Regions from separate parts of the Marinobacter sp. GH_1 genome, predicted to be linked through region 3. Evidence: predicted binding sites of a transcription regulator. Region 3 holds the regulator's gene; each other region holds the start of a gene.
The links. Region 3 encodes FliA, which starts transcription of late flagellar genes. Its sites were predicted from a motif close to CTAAAGTTTNNNNNNNNNNNGCCGNTAA; they were not measured.
Positions count from the first base shown of each region.

Region 1: ACNSOI_RS12205 (flagellar protein MotY) is a predicted target of FliA. The motif match lies at 2,352-2,379, and genes of this name have one in related genera.
Region 2: ACNSOI_RS12350 (methyl-accepting chemotaxis protein) is a predicted target of FliA. The motif match lies at 1,636-1,663, and genes of this name have one in related genera.
Region 4: ACNSOI_RS10075 (methyl-accepting chemotaxis protein) is a predicted target of FliA. The motif match lies at 2,046-2,073, and genes of this name have one in related genera.

Region 1 covers NZ_CP184460.1:2,673,536-2,678,007, forward strand. The annotation lists gene ACNSOI_RS12195 (GNAT family N-acetyltransferase) at 1-231, opposite strand, end outside; gene ACNSOI_RS12200 (histone deacetylase family protein) at 439-1,365, shown strand; gene ACNSOI_RS12205 (flagellar protein MotY) at 1,381-2,307, opposite strand; gene pyrC (dihydroorotase) at 2,467-3,498, shown strand; gene rnt (ribonuclease T) at 3,536-4,201, shown strand; gene ACNSOI_RS12220 (SDR family oxidoreductase) at 4,259-4,472, opposite strand, start outside.
Region 2 covers NZ_CP184460.1:2,705,205-2,709,676, forward strand. The annotation lists gene ACNSOI_RS12350 (methyl-accepting chemotaxis protein) at 1-1,594, opposite strand, end outside; gene ACNSOI_RS12355 (hypothetical protein) at 1,862-2,524, shown strand; gene ACNSOI_RS12360 (L-threonylcarbamoyladenylate synthase) at 2,552-3,175, opposite strand; gene ACNSOI_RS12365 (BolA family protein) at 3,172-3,528, opposite strand; gene ACNSOI_RS12370 (DNA topoisomerase 3) at 3,852-4,472, shown strand, end outside.
Region 3 covers NZ_CP184460.1:1,627,231-1,631,702, forward strand. The annotation lists gene flhA (flagellar biosynthesis protein FlhA) at 1-191, shown strand, start outside; gene flhF (flagellar biosynthesis protein FlhF) at 249-1,565, shown strand; gene ACNSOI_RS07465 (MinD/ParA family protein) at 1,636-2,448, shown strand; gene ACNSOI_RS07470 (RNA polymerase sigma factor FliA) at 2,481-3,224, shown strand; gene cheY (chemotaxis response regulator CheY) at 3,384-3,767, shown strand; gene ACNSOI_RS07480 (protein phosphatase CheZ) at 3,788-4,472, shown strand, end outside.
Region 4 covers NZ_CP184460.1:2,205,163-2,209,634, forward strand. The annotation lists gene ACNSOI_RS10065 (hypothetical protein) at 1-303, opposite strand, end outside; gene ACNSOI_RS10070 (bifunctional GNAT family N-acetyltransferase/carbon-nitrogen hydrolase family protein) at 463-1,983, opposite strand; gene ACNSOI_RS10075 (methyl-accepting chemotaxis protein) at 2,205-4,031, shown strand; gene ACNSOI_RS10080 (hypothetical protein) at 4,070-4,472, opposite strand, start outside.

The DNA of each region.
Region 1 (4,472 bases), 1.0 Mb from region 3:
ACAGATAATGGCCAGGTCCGGGCTAAAATCCAGTTTCGAGACCTTCTTGACGCAAGGAACCCCGTGCACGTTGTCGTAGTCGGTCTGGTTGACCACTACCAGGCGGCCCGGATAGCCGCCACCCAGCAGGTTCCGGAGTACCATACCACCGAGGTTCTCGGCCCGTTCGGAAGCACCAATCACAGCAATGGATTCAGGATTGAACAGGCTTTCCAGATAGCGGGTACTCAAGGTGACTCTCCCTGACCATGGGCGACGAAGATATGGATAAGAATCTCAATAAAACAGGATACTTATCAATTTATAACTTATCTTAGATGGGTATTTCCTGATGTACATCCGGTATCACAACCATTAGACCAAAGAAATACGACAAACTTCGGTTTTCCCTGATAACATGGCCTGAAAAATAAGCATATTCGGGTTCAGGCTAGACGTATGACCACGGCATTTTTTTCCCACGATGACTGCATGAAGCACAATATGGGCCCGGAGCACCCGGAATGCCCTGAGCGAATCTCCACCATACTCGCGTATCTGGCAGACACTCACCTGGAACGGGATCTGGACTGGGTTCGACCAGAAGAAATTACCCGTGACCAGCTGTTAACGGTGCACCCCGAGACTTACCTTCAACAGCTGGATATGATGCAGCCTACCCGGGGCCGGGTGTTTACCGATCCGGACACCGCCATGATGCCGGATACCCTGCGCGCCGCCCGATTGGCCGCCGGCGGCAATATCCAGGCGGTCGATATGGTGATGAGCAGTCAGGTGACCAACGCGTTTGTCTGCGCCCGCCCACCCGGGCACCATGCCGAGCGCTCCAAATCCATGGGGTTCTGCTTCTATAACAACGTGGCACTGGCGGCCATGCGCGCCCTCACCTTCCACCACCTGGAACGGGTTGCGATCGTTGATTTCGATGTGCATCAGGGCAACGGCACGGTAGACATCGTCAGCGGAGACGAACGCATACTGATGTGCTCCAGCTTCCAGCATCCGTTCTATCCGCACTCCCATGTGCATCGCCAGGCGGACAACATTATCAATGCGCCGATCGAGGCCAACTGCTCAGCTCTGGACTACCGTAAAGCGGTGGAAGCAGCGTGGCTTAAGAAATTGCAGGATTTCCGCCCGCAGCTGGTACTGATTTCCGCCGGCTTTGACGGCCACAAACTCGACCCGATGGCAGAACTGAATCTGGAAGTGGACGACTATCGCTGGTTGACGGAAATGCTGATCAGCGTGGCCCATGACCACGCAAATGACCGGATTGTGTCAACTCTGGAGGGGGGATATCACCTGAAAGCGCTGGCCGAAAGCGTCACCGCCCACCTGGACCTGCTCAGCACGGTTTACTGAGAAGTCCCGCTCCATTCAGCCCGAGAAATCCATACCCGGGCCGTTCGCCTGCTGTAACTCCGGGCGCTCGCCCTGCCGTTGCAAGCGAATGGTGGTACGGCGATTATCCGCATGCCGGCGGGAAACCGGGAACTGGTCACCGTGCCCACGCACAATCAGAAGGTCATCATCGATACCGCGGGATCGCAGATAGTCCGCCACCACATTCGCCCGATCTTCGGACAGCGCCCGGTTATCGATGCGGCTGCCAACACTGTCTGAATGGCCGTCCACAAATATCCGCTCAACGGTGGAATCCGCCATTACGTAGGTCACGATGTTATCCAGCAGCTGCCTGTCGGTATCAGACAGGCTGGTACTGCCGCTGACAAACGGCACTCGGGAACGACGAATCTGGTCGTAGTTCACCGGCAGCAGGCTGGATACGCACTCCCGGTAGCCCGAGTACGGGCCTGAGAAATTAACGTTGGAAAGTTGAACCCGCACGGGCCGGTCATCATAACGGGCAGCTCGTGTGACGGTCGGGCGCATCCCCTGCAACAAACCCTGAGTCATCAGGGTTGCCTCACGACTGCTGACCGTGACCGCCCTGGGCTGGTCTGAGACCGTTACCGAGCCGATGGCCCGGGGCGCCACGCCAGGACGCCAGGCTGGCGCTTCCACCACTAGCTGGCCGCGACCGGGGCGCATCACCGGGATCTCGGATTCCAGATAGAAACTCAACGCTTCGCCGGCCCGATGGCGGAAAACCGCCCTGCCGTATCCCGGTACCTCGTGTACCAGAGAACACTCAAACACAGATTCCGACAGGTACCACTGGCTGTTCTCAATGCCGGCACCGTAGCTTGTCGCCAAAACAGGCGTAGCCGCCACTGCAAACAAAGCCGACACGCCTGCAGCTGCCAGCTTTTGATGAAGTATATGGCGAAGCGAATAAGTCATTGTGAGAGCGCCTCGAAAACCGGGTCTGTTTTCAACATGACTGTTTAACGGCGATCAAAATGATTACTTGAGCCACAAAGGGACTGGAATAGCAAAAACATTCCCATCCGCCTTCTGATATAATCCGCAAAATTTTTTGGCTGCTTTGCGGATACCATCATGACCAGAACACTCACCATCACCCGACCCGACGACTGGCACCTGCACGTGCGCGACGGTGCTGTGCTGAACAGCGTGGTGCCGGCCACGGCCGCCTGCTTTGGCCGGGCAATCATCATGCCGAATCTGGTGCCACCGGTAACCGATGCGGCCGCCGCCATGGCTTATCGTGAGCGTATTCGGGCAGCTGCCGGCAGCACCAGCTTTGAACCGCTGATGACACTGTACCTGACGGAAAGTATGACCCCCGAAACCATTCGGGAAGCCAAGGCCGCCGGTGTTGTCGCTGCCAAACTCTACCCCGCGGGCGCCACCACCAATTCCGAGTCCGGCGTTACCGATATCCGCAATATTTACCCGGTTCTTGAAGCCATGGCTGAGTGCGGCATGCTGCTTTTGGTTCACGGCGAAGTGACGGACGCCGACATTGATATCTTCGACCGGGAAAAAGTGTTTCTTGATCGGGTCCTGAGCCCAACCATCGAGGCCTTCCCGACCCTGAAAGTGGTGCTGGAGCACATCACCACGGCGGATTCCGCCGAGTTTGTGCGCGCCCATACCGGCGGCAACCTGGCCGCCACCGTGACGCCACAGCACCTGATGTACAACCGGAATCATATGCTGGTGGGCGGTATCCGCCCCCACCTGTATTGCCTGCCGATCCTGAAACGGAACAAGCATCAGCTGGCGCTGCGCGAAGCGGTTGCCAGCGGCGATCCTCGGTTCTTCCTGGGCACCGATTCCGCACCCCACGCCCGCGACAAAAAGGAAGCCGCCTGCGGCTGCGCCGGTTGCTACTCTGCCTACGGCGCCATTGGCCTGTACGCAGACGTCTTTGAGGAACTCGGCATTCTCGACAAACTGGAAGCCTTTGCCAGCTTCAACGGCGCCGACTTTTACGGCCTGCCACGAAACACCGATACCATTACCCTGGTACGTGAGCCCTGGACCATGCCAGAGCAACTGCCGTTGGCCGACGGTAATATCGTACCCTTGAAGGCCGGTGAAACCGTTCACTGGCGCATGGCGTAACTCATTATTCATTCATAACACGAACATCGGAGTTCGAGTGTCAGAAGAAAACAAGCCGCCACATCCTATGTCCCAACGCTTCCGTGGCTTCCTGCCGGTGGTTGTCGATGTTGAAACCGCCGGTTTCAATCCGGAGCGAGACGCCCTACTGGAAATTGCCGCCGTCATACTGACCATGGACGACGATGGCTTGCTGCGCCGGGGGGAAACCCACGTGCAGCAGATTGACCCCTTCGAAGGCGCCAACCTGGAACAGTCTGCCCTGGACTTCACCGGCATCGACCCCTGGAACCCGGAACGTGAGGCAGTCCCAGAGCGGGAAGGCCTGAGCGAAATATTCTCCCCGATCCGCAAGGCGGTGAAAGCCCACGACTGCAAGCGTGCGGTTCTGGTCGGCCACAACGCCACCTTTGACCACAACTTTGTGTTTGCGGCTGCCTTGCGGGCCGACATCAAACGCAACCCGTTCCACCCGTTCTCCACCTTTGACACAGCAACTCTGGCTGGCCTGGCCTATGGCCATACGGTGCTGGCACAGGCCTGTAAACTGGCGGGCATCCCTTTCAGCAACAAGGAAGCCCACTCCGCAGCCTACGATGCAGAAAAAACCGCTGACCTGTTCTGCGGCATCGTGAACCGCTGGAAAGAGCTGGGCGGTTTTCCGCCGCCGCTCATTGAGCCAGAGGAAGAAGCGACAAGCTGATAACCGCAAGAATCAAAAAAACCCGCCGAAGCGGGTTTTTTCTTACCTGGAGACAGCTTACCAGTAGATACCTCGCATAATGGCCGCGAACGCCACCTGCTCGGTCGACACCTTGGGCTTTTCACCAGACTTGCTACCAGCGGCAGACGGAGAATCCGGGAACATCCGGTAACCGGTGTTCATGATAATCTCACCCATCTTCGGCGCCAGGGCGTGCAGAACCTGGGCAAAGACACCCAGGCGAGTAGCAATACGCTTCGGCCGGTAAACG
Region 2 (4,472 bases), 1.1 Mb from region 3:
GCTCGATGGTCTTACGCAGAGTTTCGGCCATAGCCAGGAGGTCACCGGCAATGCGGGCGGTTTCCTGGGCGTCGCTGGAGGTTTGCTCCGCCGAACGGCTGATTTCGATCACGTTGTGATTGATGGATTCCGACACATCGCTCTGTTCGTTGGCCGCGCTTTCCATTTCTTCGTTCAGGCCAGTGATCTCGCGCACCGCCGCCGCAATGGTCTGCAATTCCGTTTCCACTTTCAGAATCGACTCCACCTGATGCTGCGCCAGTTCAGAGGCATGGCGCATGGTGCCCACGCAATCCACCACCTCTTTCTTCAGGCCATCTATGGTGTGGCGAATCTCCTCCGTGGACGCCTGGGTGCGGGACGCCAGCGCGCGCACTTCATCAGCCACTACGGCAAATCCACGGCCCTGCTCACCGGCACGGGCGGCTTCAATGGCGGCGTTCAGTGCCAGCAGGTTGGTCTGGTCTGCAATCTCGGAAATCAGCTCCAGACGGGTGGCCATCTCGGTGGTGCGCTGATCCAGCTGTTCGATTCGCTGGGCACCGCTCTGCACCTCGGAGTTAAGTGTCTCAATACCCTTCACGGCGTTGTGGGCCAACTGCTCACCGGTCTCCGCCGCCTTCGCTGTGTCTGCGGATTTGCGAGCAGTATTCACCGCGTTCTCCCGCACCTGAACTGCGGATGCCGCCATCTCTGTCGTGGCGCTGGCCACCTGGTCGGTGTTGTCACGTTGAGCAAGCACTTCACGTTCCGTGGTTTCCGCCTTGCCGGCAATGGTCCGTGCCGCTGATTCAACTTGGGCAGCGTTGTCCATCACCGTATGCATGCTCTCCCGAATCTTCGCCACCATTCGGTTAAAGGCGCGGGACAGTGAACCGATTTCATCGTTGCGGGTAACGTCCAGCTCAATGGATAGATCCGAATTCCGGGATATTTCATCCATCCGGTCATGGAGCCTGCGCAACCGGGAAAACACCAGCCGCCCCAGGACCAGCGCGGTCAGGAAGAAAATCACAACGAAAATGACCACCTGAACACCACCACCCACCAGCAACTGCTGCTGCAGGCGGGCGTCGCTCTGGGCCAGGGAATAGTCCACCCGGATGGCACCGAGAATCTCCCCTTCCTGGGCCTGGTGGCAGCCGAGGCAATTCACCCCCTGATAGTCTGCCTCGGCAATAACCGGCTCAATCAGGGTATAAACCCGGCCCTGGTCATTTGCCGAGTAAAGCTCCACCCGCTCGCCACGTAGTGCCCGCATATCCTCAGGTTCGCGACGCCGCTCCTCCGCATTACCCGCGCCGTACATCGCGTTCAACTGATCACTGCGCACCACCCGGATGTCCAGAACATCTTCGGATGCCTTGGCCCTATCACGCAGTACATCCCGATTGTTGATGGTGCCTGTCACCATCATGGTGTTGAGCCCGTCAAAGTAGGATTTTGCCAGCCCGTCTACATATTTGTGGCTGAACTCCTCAAGATGCGCGCGCTGCGACTGGGCGCTGTAAACAACGGTGAACGCAAGAATGATGGAAAACGCCACGGCCAGAGCCGACAGCAGCAAAAAGCGGATCGAGTGTTGTTTTTTCATGGTACCCCGGCAGCGGAAGATCAACTGAACAACCACCTGTTATGACGGCAGTTTCGGGCATAACTTTATAGACATACGTCAATTTTTATATGACCCAGATCAGCCCGATGCCATCCCTATGACACTCGTTGCAAAGTTTTACATTTCCACGCAAGTAAAGACTGCCAAACCTCAAGAACAACCTGGCCCAAAACCTGCTTGTTACTCACAAACACACCCCATAATCGAATTTCCGGCAGTTATTTACCGCCGAGGAGGAAATGCACCATGTCTTTGCTGACATCCCTGATACAAGCCAGCACACGCTTTCAGCAAGCCATGGACAGCCGCCAGGCACCCGCAGCCAAGCCCGATGGCGAGAAACCCGCTGCCACGAAGCAACCCGAAGCCGCCGGTAACCCGGGTGATGACCGCTTTACCCCGTCCGGGCAGTCAGAACTGGACCCCGGCAGCCTGAAAGCTCGCAAACTCCCACTCGGCCAGTACAAACAGACCGTTGCGCAGGATCTCTCCTTTGTTCGTGAAACCCTCCGGCACAAACTTGCCGAGTACAACCTGCACCCGGCAACGGCCCTGAGCGTGGGAAAAGGCGAGAACGGCAATGCGGTAGTTGAGGGGAAGCTGCCAGAAGAGCTTCGCGAAAGAATTGAAATGGACCTGAACAACAACCGGGGCTTCCGGGAAGCCTTCAGTCGGCTGAGCGTCAGCGAACCGACACTACACTTTATGGATAACGCCCTGAAGCTCAATCAGGCCTACGGCGTGAACAACTCCCTGCTGGATTCACTGCTCAGCGACAATCAGCAGTTCAACGGCTTACAGGATGTCATCCACCGTTACGACAGCCTGAAACGCAACGCCAACAGCGGCCAACCCGACTTTGGTAACAGCGCACAACGCTACGCCTTCAACCTGAACACCCGGGCCTGATACCCGGGTGACATTGATCTTTGACCGTTAAACCTGAAACGGAGCGGGATCACCTTTACCCACCCGCGTAACCTCCGGGGCATCCCCGAGGAAGTTCACCACGGTAGTCGCTTCCATACCGCAGAACCCACCATCAATGATCAAATCCAGCTCGTGTTCCAGAACATCCCGGATTTCATAGGGATCGGTCATTGGCTCAGTTTCATCGGGCAGAATCAGGGTACTGCTCATGATCGGCTCGCCCAACTCGCCCAGCAGCTCCCGCACAATCTCGTTATCCGGCACCCGCACGCCAATAGACCGACGCTTGGGATGCAACAAACGGCGCGGCACCTCACTGGTGGCTGGCAGAATGAACGTATACGGCCCCGGTGTGAACGTCTTCAGCAAACGGTACTGCGTGTTATCCACCTTGGCGTACACACCAATATCCGACAAATCCCGGCACACAAGCGTAAAGTTATGCTTGTCATCCAGCTTCCGGATACGCTTGATACGATCCGCTGCCTGCTTGTCACCCAGGTGACAACCCAGCGCATACCCGGAATCCGTGGGATACACAATCACCCCACCCTTGCGAAGAATATCAACCGCCTGGTTGATCAACCGCTTCTGCGGATTCTCAGGATGGATCTGGAAAAACTGACTCATGAATTCACTCCCTGTCCCAATTTCGCAGCCATGGCGTCATCGCCCTTCGAACCACCCATACAACCGGGCGAATCCGGCGCCGCCTGACCACTGGCCGCCCACTCCTCCGGCGTATACAAATGCAACGCCAAAGCATGCACAGGCCCCGCCAGCTCTTCCGCCAACACTTTATAAATGGCCTGATGCCGCTTAACTTTCATCTGACCGGCAAAATCCGGCGACACCAACGTCACCTTGAAATGGGTTTCCGAATTCGGCGGCACGGAATGCATGTGGCTCTCGTTCTCCACAGCCAGCAGCTGCGCGGCAAACCCGTCTTTGAGCTTGGTTTCAATTGCGTTCTGAACTTTCATAAAAAATCTTCTGCTCCAACTTCTCAAATGACCACTCGCACTATCGCGGCGGCTTGCAGGGCGCCCGAAAGCGCTCTCTACCGGGCGAATTGCACGGAGTCTCAAGCGGCTGTGGTGGAAGCTTTCCCAAAAGTGTGTGTTGCCAGGGATGGCAACACCAAGCCCCCATGGACGGGTTCACGGCGTCTTTTGGGAAAGCTTCCACCACAGCCGCCTCCCCCAACACAACCAGTCTACTACACAACAAACGATAAGCCCGAAGCCCTTGACACAAAAGCCCCAAACAGACACATTCCGATGCCACTCAGCGAACCACCAACACCATGCACCTGTACATCGCCGAAAAACCCAGCCTGGCCAGAGCCATCGCCGCCGCCCTCCCCGGCCCGCACCAGAAAGGCCAGGGCTGGATCCGTTGCGGAAACGGCCAGGAAGCCGCCACCGTCAGCTGGTGCATCGGCCATCTGCTGGAGCCGGCCGAGCCCGCCCGCTACAACCCGGCATGGAAAAAGTGGCGCCAGGAAGACCTGCCCATGTTCCCCGAACAATGGCAGCTCACCCCCAAAGACAGCGTAAAACAGCAACTCAAGGTGCTCGAATCCCTGATTCGACAGGCCGACGTGATCACCCACGCCGGCGACCCGGACCGTGAAGGCCAGCTACTGGTGGATGAAGTACTGCGCTACGTTGGTACCACCGTTCCGGTAAAACGGGTACTGATTAACGACCTGACTCCCAGCGCCGTCGCTCGCTCCATTCAGGCACCCAGAGACAACAAGGAATTCCGCCGGCTATCCCATTCCGCCCTGGCCCGACAAAGGGCCGACTGGTTGTATGGGATCAACCTCACCCGGTTCTACACCCTGAGCTACCAGCAACAGGGTCAGGACGGCGTTTACTCGGTTGGCCGAGTACAAACACCGGTGCTCGGCCTGGTTGTGGAG
Region 3 (4,472 bases):
AGCGGTCTCTTCAGGACAGTGTTCAGCGCCAGGAAATGCTGGGCAAGCCGGCGATTCTTCTGGTTTCCGGGCCCTTGCGGCCAGTGCTGGCAAAGTTTGCCAGTTATGGGGTAGAGCGTTTGCATGTGCTCTCGTACCAGGAAATTCCGGATAACAAACAGATCACGATAGTCGCCTCTGTTGGCCAGTAAGGCCGGCAGGGCAAGGCGAACACCCGATTCGGGCACGCCGGTGGAGGATGAAGCGTTATGAAAGTACAACGGTTTTTTGCAAAGACCATGGCCGAAGCCCTGAAACAGGTCAGTCATGAGATGGGGCCGGATGCCGTTATTTTGTCCAATCGCCGGGTGGACGGAGGCGTCGAAATTGTGACGGCCCTGGACTATGACGAAAATATGGCACGCCAGCGCCTTGGCGAGAAAGCGGCACAGGCCACCAACGGCTCGCGCCTGGCGGAGCTGCAGGCAGACCAGCATCGTCGGTTGGAAGAAGAGTTGAACCGATCGCGCAGTCGCATTCGCGAAGTGCGGGAGAAGCGGGCGGGTGTCGGCGCGGAATATGATCGTGCACTGGCTGATGACCGGCCGGCTGCCGACTGGTCAGGTGAGTTGGCTGGTGGATCGACCTCGGTGGGCAATGCGGGTGGCCGACCAGAGGCGGGCTACTCGGATGAGTTGGCGAGCATGAGAGCGGAAATCAACTCCCTGAGAGAGATGGTCAGCGGCCGTACCTCGGTACCCGAGAAGCCTGCAGTCGCGGCATCCAATGCGGTTCAGCAGAGGCTTGCAGAGCGGCTGCAGGAATTTGGCCTGGGCGCGGAACTGGCAACCTCTCTGTCCCGTCAGCATCGCGCCGGCAGGTTGGAAGATGGTTGGAAGCAATCCCTGAAGATGCTGGCCACCGGCGTACGTACCGCTCGGGAACACTGGCTTGAGGCCGGCGGCGTCTATGCGCTGGTGGGGCCAACCGGGTCTGGGAAGACCACCACCATTGGCAAGCTGGCAGCCCAATATGTACTGGAGCACGGGCCGGATTCCCTGGCGTTGGTCACCACCGATCGCTACCGGGTGGCAGCCCATGAACAGCTGTTTGTGTTTGGCCGTATCCTCAATGTTCCGGTCCGGGTTGTGGACGAGAGTCATTCCCTGGATGACATTCTGGACGAATTGTCAGACCGGCACCTGGTTCTGATTGATACTGCCGGGCTGACCAGCTCGGATCGCGGTTATCAGGAACAGCTGGCGGAGTTGGCCCGGAGCGATCACAATATCCGTACCCATCTGGTCGTGTCTGCCACCAGCCAGCCGCGCATCATGAAATCCGTGTGGCATTGCTATAAGATGGCTAACCTTGCAGGCTGCGTCATGACCAAGATTGACGAAGCGCTGACACTGGGTGAGTCTTTGGGCTTTGTCATGGAAACCGGCCTGCAAGTGGCATGGTATACCGATGGCCAGAAGATTCCCGAAGACCTGCACCGGGCAGAGGCCATTCCTCTGGTGCGGTTGGGCGTAGAACGCCTGAAAACAATGCAGCACGGCCAGGCCGCTGCAGAAGGGGCCTGAGGCCCGGTGGTACAGCCGGTGCGCTGCCGTTTGTGCCCACACAAGAACGCAGTAAGAGACTGATAACAGTATGAGCAGACCACATCCGGTTCAGGTGATTGCGGTTACCGGCGGCAAGGGCGGTGTCGGCAAGAGTAATGTGTCCGTCAACCTCGGTATCGCGCTGGCCCAGAAAGGCCGGCGGGTGGTGTTGCTGGATGCAGACCTTGGCCTTGCCAATATCGACGTGCTGTTGGGCATTACCGCCAATCGCAATCTGCAGGATGTGCTCAGTGGCGAGTGCGACCTCAAGGACGTTCTGGTCAACGGCCCGGGTGGTATCAAGATTGTCCCCGCATCGTCCGGCACCCAGCGTATGACCCAGTTGAGCCCGATGGAACATGCAGGGCTGATCAACGCCTTCAGCGAGCTGGGTGACCAGATTGATGTGCTGATTGTTGACACAGCAGCCGGTATTTCCGAGTCGGTCGTCAGTTTCCTGCGGGCCTCCCAGGAATTGCTGCTGGTGGTGTGCGATGAGCCTACCTCCATTACCGATGCCTATGCCCTGATCAAACTGATGAATCGCGACTACGGCACCAACCGTTTCCGTATTCTGGCGAATCAGGTGCGAAATGAGCAGGAAGGCCGGCATCTGTATGAAAAACTGACCCGTGTCACCGAGCGTTTCCTTGATGTAGCACTACAATATGTAGGTATCGTGCCTTACGACGAAGCCGTCAAAAAAGCCGTTCAGCGGCAGCGGGCCGTTCTGGATGCCTATCCACGGGCTAAGGCGTCGCTGGCGATCCGTGCCCTGGCAGAGAAAGTGGACAGCTGGCCGCTGCCATCATCGCCAAGAGGGCATCTGGAGTTTTTCGTGGAGCGGCTCGTCGAAGTCTGATCTGAATCCAGTCCTATAAGAAAACCGGATACATGACATTGGCGAAAAACCTGGGAATCTACCATCAGGCTGGCGCAAAAGGCCCCTCTCAGCTGATTGAGGAGCATGCGCCGCTGGTCAAGAAAATCGCCCTTCATCTGATGGCCCGTTTGCCGGCCTCGGTTCAGCTTGAAGATCTCATGCAGGCCGGCATGATTGGCCTGCTGGAGGCTGCGCAACGATACTCAACCGGCAAGGGTGCCACCTTCGAGACATACGCGGGTATTCGAATCAGAGGCGCTATGGTGGATGAAATCCGCAAGGGCGACTGGGTGCCGCGCTCTGTTCATCGCAATGCCCGCCGTATCGCGGCAGCCATCAAAACCGTGGAAGACCGCACCGGGCGCGAGGCCCAGGATGTCGATGTTGCCGAAGAGCTGGGCATTGACCTGTCGGAATATCATGCTTCCCTGGCAGACGCCAACAGTGGCCGACTTTTTAGCCTTGATGAGCTCAATGAATCCGGGGAGCTGCCGATAGAAGAAACAGAGGCCAGCGATAATCCCCTGGATGGCATTTCATCAAATGCATTCCAGAAAAGCCTGGCAGAGGCAATCGAAGAGCTTCCTGAGCGAGAAAAGCTGGTGTTGAGCCTCTACTACCAGGAAGAGCTCAACCTGAAGGAAATCGGCGCGGTGCTGGGCGTCAGCGAGAGCCGGGTCAGCCAGATTCATAGCCAGGCGGCCTTTCGTCTCAGGGGGCGGTTGTCCGATTGGCGGGAAGACGAGCCAGAATAAACCGGGCCGGCGCTGACCGCGCGGCGCGTAACTGTGTAGATTTTGGTAACCGGCGCTTTACAACGCGGCCAAACACCACACAATAAGCGGTTAAAGCAGCGGCCTGCTAGACTTTCAAAAGGCTTAATGAAATCCGGGTGTTACTGACTGGAGGTCCCATTGGACAAAAACATGAAAATTCTCATTGTGGATGACTTTTCCACAATGCGGCGAATCATCAAGAATCTGCTGCGCGATCTTGGCTTCACCAATACGGATGAAGCGGACGATGGCAACACTGCATTGCCCATGCTCAGGAGCGGCAAGTACGACTTCCTGGTGACCGACTGGAACATGCCTGGCATGTCGGGTTTTGATCTGCTCAAGGCGGTGCGGGCAGACGAGAACCTGAAGAACCTGCCGGTGCTGATGGTAACCGCGGAGGCCAAGCGTGACCAGATTGTGGCGGCGGCGCAGGCCGGCGTTAACGGGTACGTCGTCAAACCGTTTACCGCTGCCGTTCTCAAGGAAAAGATTGAGAAGATCTTCGAGCGAATCCAGTAACCAGAGGTCGGATGGCTGTCATGACTGACAAGAACGAGAACCATCAGGGCCTCGACCCGGAGGTAACCGAAAAGCTCCAGCAGCAAAGCTCCGAACTGGCCGAATGCATCAGTTCCGGCGATTACGCCCGTGCGATGTCGGTGATCAACGAGCTTAGTGAAGTTCGCGACCAGAGCCTCTATCGGGAAGTGGGGCGGTTGACCCGGAGCCTGCACGAGGCTATCCGGAATTTTCAGATAGACGCCCGCAGTGCCGAGCAGAAAGAAGCCTTGTCCAAGATGTCCGATGCCTCGGATCGGCTGGCCTACGTTGTCCAGATGACCAGCCAGGCGGCTAATCGCACCATGGACCTGGTCGAAGAAAGCATGCCGGTGGCGCATACCATGCGCGACGAAGCGACCGCCCTGCGAGACGAATGGCAGCGGTTGCGTCGTCGGGAAATGGAGCCGGCAGAATTCCGGGAGCTGTACGGCCGCATTGATCGCTTCTTTGCGGGCCTGGCCACAGATTCCGATACCCTGTACAGCAACCTGTCAGAAATCCTTCTGGCCCAGGACTTCCAGGATCTTACCGGGCAGGTTATCCAGAAAGTAACGGCTCTTGTGAAAGAAGTCGAAGAGAACCTGCTTGGCCTGGTGGTGATGGCCAGCCACGTGGACCAGCTCACCGGCACCGTGCACCAGATTGAAGAAAAAGAAGAATCGG
Region 4 (4,472 bases), 580 kb from region 3:
GTCCGAAAGAGGGGAGTTATCTCCGGATTCAAGTTGAAAAAAATCAATAGAGTAGAAGAAGTTGCTACAGTGCTTTCTCTTTTCGGTAACCAGTCCGGTAACACCCTCGGCGCGGATCTCTTCAAATGGCATATCCATGATGAGGTCGAGTGTGATGGTGTCGCCGGGCTTGAACAGCTTGTCGGTTTTCATCACGCAGCCGTAGCTGTCTAGCTCATAAAGGCGAGCTTCCACGGTTTCTTTGCGAAACAGGCCGTGGCGTACGCGGAAACGGGCAACAAGATCCGGTAGTTCTTCGTTCATGAAATGCTTTCTCTGCCTCTGAGATCAGCCAGATTATTTGAGCATAAATTAAACAATAGACGGGCTATTTAATTTTGGCAATGCCATCAGCTGTCTACCGTAACCCTTTCATGGAATAGTTCAACATCCGCCCCCCGCAAAGGGGGCCAGATGCGGTCGTTATCTGGTTTTCAATTCGTACAGATCAACACGACGATCTTTCAGATTGGTGACTGAGCCTTCGTTACGTACCAATTTGAGTTTCTCCAGGTCCATATCCGAGAACATGATCATTTCGGTGTTCGGGGTGGTCTCCGCCATCACGGCATCGTGCGGGAATGCGAAGTCAGACGGTGAGAATACGGAGGATTGCGCGTATTGGACGTCCAGGTTCTCAACCTTGGGCAGGTTGCCGACACTGCCGGTGATCACCACATAACACTCGTTTTCGATGGCGCGGGCCTGGGCACAATGGCGAACCCGCAAGTAGCCGTTTTTGGTGTCGGTCCAGAAGGGTACACAGATGATGTCCACATCCTGGCTGGCAGCTACGCGCCCGAGCTCCGGAAATTCGATGTCGTAACAGATCATAATGGCAACCCGGCCGGCATCTGTATCGAATACCTGGAACTTGTCGCCGCCTTCAATAACCCAGTCGCGGCGTTCATGGGGCGTGATGTGGATCTTGCGTTGCTCGTCCACGCGGCCATCCCGATGGCACAGGTACGACACGTTATAAACCCGGTCGTTCTCGATCAGCGGCATGGAGCCGGTGATAATGTTGATGTTGTAACTGACCGCCATTTCCGACATTTCATTGCGGAACTGCTCGGTAAAACCGGCAAGGAAACGAATGGCGCGGGTCTGGTCCATCTGGTCGGTCAGGCCCATCAGGGGTGCGTTGAAGAATTCCGGGAACAGGGCAAAGTCACTTTTGTAATCAGACAACGCATCCACGAAATACTCAACCTGCTTCAGCACTTCCTCCACTGAGGTGAATTCCCGCATCTGCCATTGCACGGCACCCAGGCGAACCTGGGTTTTCTTCACGTTCAGCACCGAGGAGGGCGGGGTATACAGGATGTTCCGCCATTCCAGCAGGGTGGCATAACCCAGCGACTTTTCATCTTCCGGAAGATATTTGTGCATCAAACGGGTTACCTGAAAATCGTTGGACAGCTGAAAGGTGAGAATCGGATCGTAGATCTCTTTGCGGTCGACGCGATGGATGTACTCTTCCGGCGTGTACTGTTCGGAATACTTGAAGTAATTGGGGATACGCCCGCCTGCGAGAATAGCCCGCAGGTTCATGGAACGGCAAAGTTCCTTGCGGGCTTCATAGAGCCGCCGGCCCAGGCGGTAGCCCCGGTACTCGGGATGAATAAATACATCCAGGCCATAGAGCGAATCGCCATTGGCGTTGTGCCAGATTTTCTCGTTACGGAGGATCAGGTCGTCGTAGGCGTGGGGGTTGCTGAAGCGCTCGTACTTAACGCATACGGTCAACGCAACGGCCACCAGGTGCCCGTTGTCTTCAATACAGATCTGACCGTCCGGGAACTGCTCAACCAACGCCTTGATGGTTTCCTTTGGCCATGCGCCCCCGATATCGTCGTAAACCTCGTCCATCAGCTCCTGGAGCTGGCTGTAGTCTTCAAGCGTCAGGTTTCGCAGATTCAGGTGGAGCTCTTCATGGGCCATCTGGTGTATCTCCTTTGGTTTGGCAGCCTTGGTTGCCTGTAAGTCCATTCTAACAAAGAGTTCTAAAGACTTCGCTCAAATTGCCGTTAGTCAATTAATTCACATCTATAATTGATGAGAAGCTGATTGAAACAACCTCAGTCTTATCGGAGGGACTCCCCTTGCAATTCTCATTTTCTCAGAAACTGCTCGTTGCCGTAGGTGCTCTCATCATAATGCTGATGGCTGCGTTGACAGTGGCAACGGATATCAGGCTCAGATCAACGACGGATCGTTATGTTGACGCGCTTATGGCCGACGCGGTAGAGCAGAGTACGTCCAGTATTTCCGATTGGCTCAACACTCGCCTGGACATGGCTGAGGCGACGGCCAACGCCCTTGAGGGCATCCGCACCGACAATATGGCCCGTACCCTGATGGAAGCGATGACGCGCGGCGGCAATATTATGGATGTCTATGCCGGCACCGAGGACGGCCGGATGCTAATGCGGAGCCCAGAGGTGGAAGCGACACTGCCACCTGACTACGACCCCCGCACCCGCCCCTGGTTCCAGGGAGCCCAGCGGTTAGGGCGTTCATCATTCACTGAGCCCTATCAGGATGCCAGCACTGGCGCGACCATTATCTCCGCCATGGCCCCGATCAAGTCCGGTTTATATAAAGGAGCAGCCGGCATGGATATCGGGCTTGGCACGATTGACCGAATGTTGTCGACGATCACCCTGGCCGATACCGGGTTCGCCGCACTGGTAAACGAGAAAGGCACTGTGCTCTTCTACCCGGACTCAGAGGTGGTCGGAAACAACATTTCGGACATTATCGGCCAGCGGCCCGCTCTTGATGGCAGCCAGCATACATTTGAGATGGACGGCGCCCGCTGGAGTGTCAGTTTTCATCCGATAGCCGATGCCCGGGCTGTGGAGTGGTACCTGGTGACGTTTGTTAACGAGGACCTGATCAACGCTCCGATTGTTGAGGCCCGGGTGGGCGGCCTTGTCATTGCCGCTGTGGGTTTGATAGTTGCCCTGGTGGCGCTGTATTTCGGAATACGATTGCTGATGGTGCCGGTGCGCCGCCTGAACAGTGCGATGTCCAGTATTGCTTCGGGTGATGCAGATCTTACCCGCCGACTGGACGATTCCGCTTCGGACGAGTTTGGCGCACTGGCGCAAAGTTTTAACCGATTTGTGGAGAACATTCAGCAGGTTGTCCGGGAAGTCAAAGAGGGTAGTGATGACCTGGATGAGAATGTGACCGCCTTGCGCAACACCTCCAGTACCAGCCGTTCGAGCGTTGAGAGCCAGCAGAGCGAGATTGACATGATTGCTACGGCCATCAACGAAATGTCTGCTGCTGCCGGAGAGATTGCCCAGAACGCACAGCAAACAGCGGAAGCGGCTGAGAATGCCGATCAGGAGAGTCGCGAGTCGTTGCTGACGGTGACTGCGTCGAGGGATGCGGTGCAAAAGCTTTCCAATGAGGTTAATGCAGCTGCTGAAGTCATCGACACGCTGGGTAAGGATGTGTCGTCCATCACCACGGTGCTGGAGGTTATTCAGGGCATAGCAGAACAGACCAACCTGCTGGCACTGAACGCCGCAATCGAGGCCGCAAGGGCAGGGGAAGCGGGGCGTGGCTTTGCGGTGGTGGCAGACGAAGTACGCAACCTGGCCCAGAGGACCCAGTCTTCCACTGAGGAAATCAATAACATGATCGAGCGTCTGCAGAAAGGCGCCGGCGATGCGGTGGAAGTGATGAAGGCGTCAACGGCGGTGTCTAATGTCAGTATGGAAAAAGCCCAGGACGCCATGGAATCCCTGAACCGGATTGCCGAGGCCATCACCGCCATCAGCCAGATGACGTCTCAGATTGCCACAGCGTCTGAGGAGCAAACCTCGGTTACCGAAGAGCTGAATGCCTCCATCACCCGGATTGCGGACCAGGGCAAGGAAGCAGCCAAAGCCGCCAGTGAAAACGATGTGTACAGCGGGCACATTGAAACCATTGGCAGAACATTGAATGAAAAAGTGACCCGCTTCCGCGTATAGCGGAGGCTGGCCATGGACGGCCAGCGGGTCATAACCTTTCAATCAGGTGAGGCAATCTGGCTCAGATAATCGAGCCGGCGACGCAGGTTTTCCAAAGTGTGCCGCCCCACATACATGGATTCCTCGCTGAGGTACGGGTTCTCCAGGGTTATCACTTTGCGCTGCTCAAGCCCAAGCTCTGTCACTGCGCGACCGAACCATCGCTTCAGGTAAACTGCAAAACTGCCATCTTTGATGGCGCGTTCTATTCCCAGCTGTAACCGATGGGCGGCCTCCTGATCATTTGGAGCGACAAAAAGATAGGATGGCATGTGGTAGGCGAACAGAATGTTGGGTTCGATGACCAGATCGTCTGCCCGATTGTGTTCAAGGTCAAACAATACTTCACCAACGCCACGGGCAAAGCATTCAAAACGTTCATTGCGCAGCATACCAAACAGG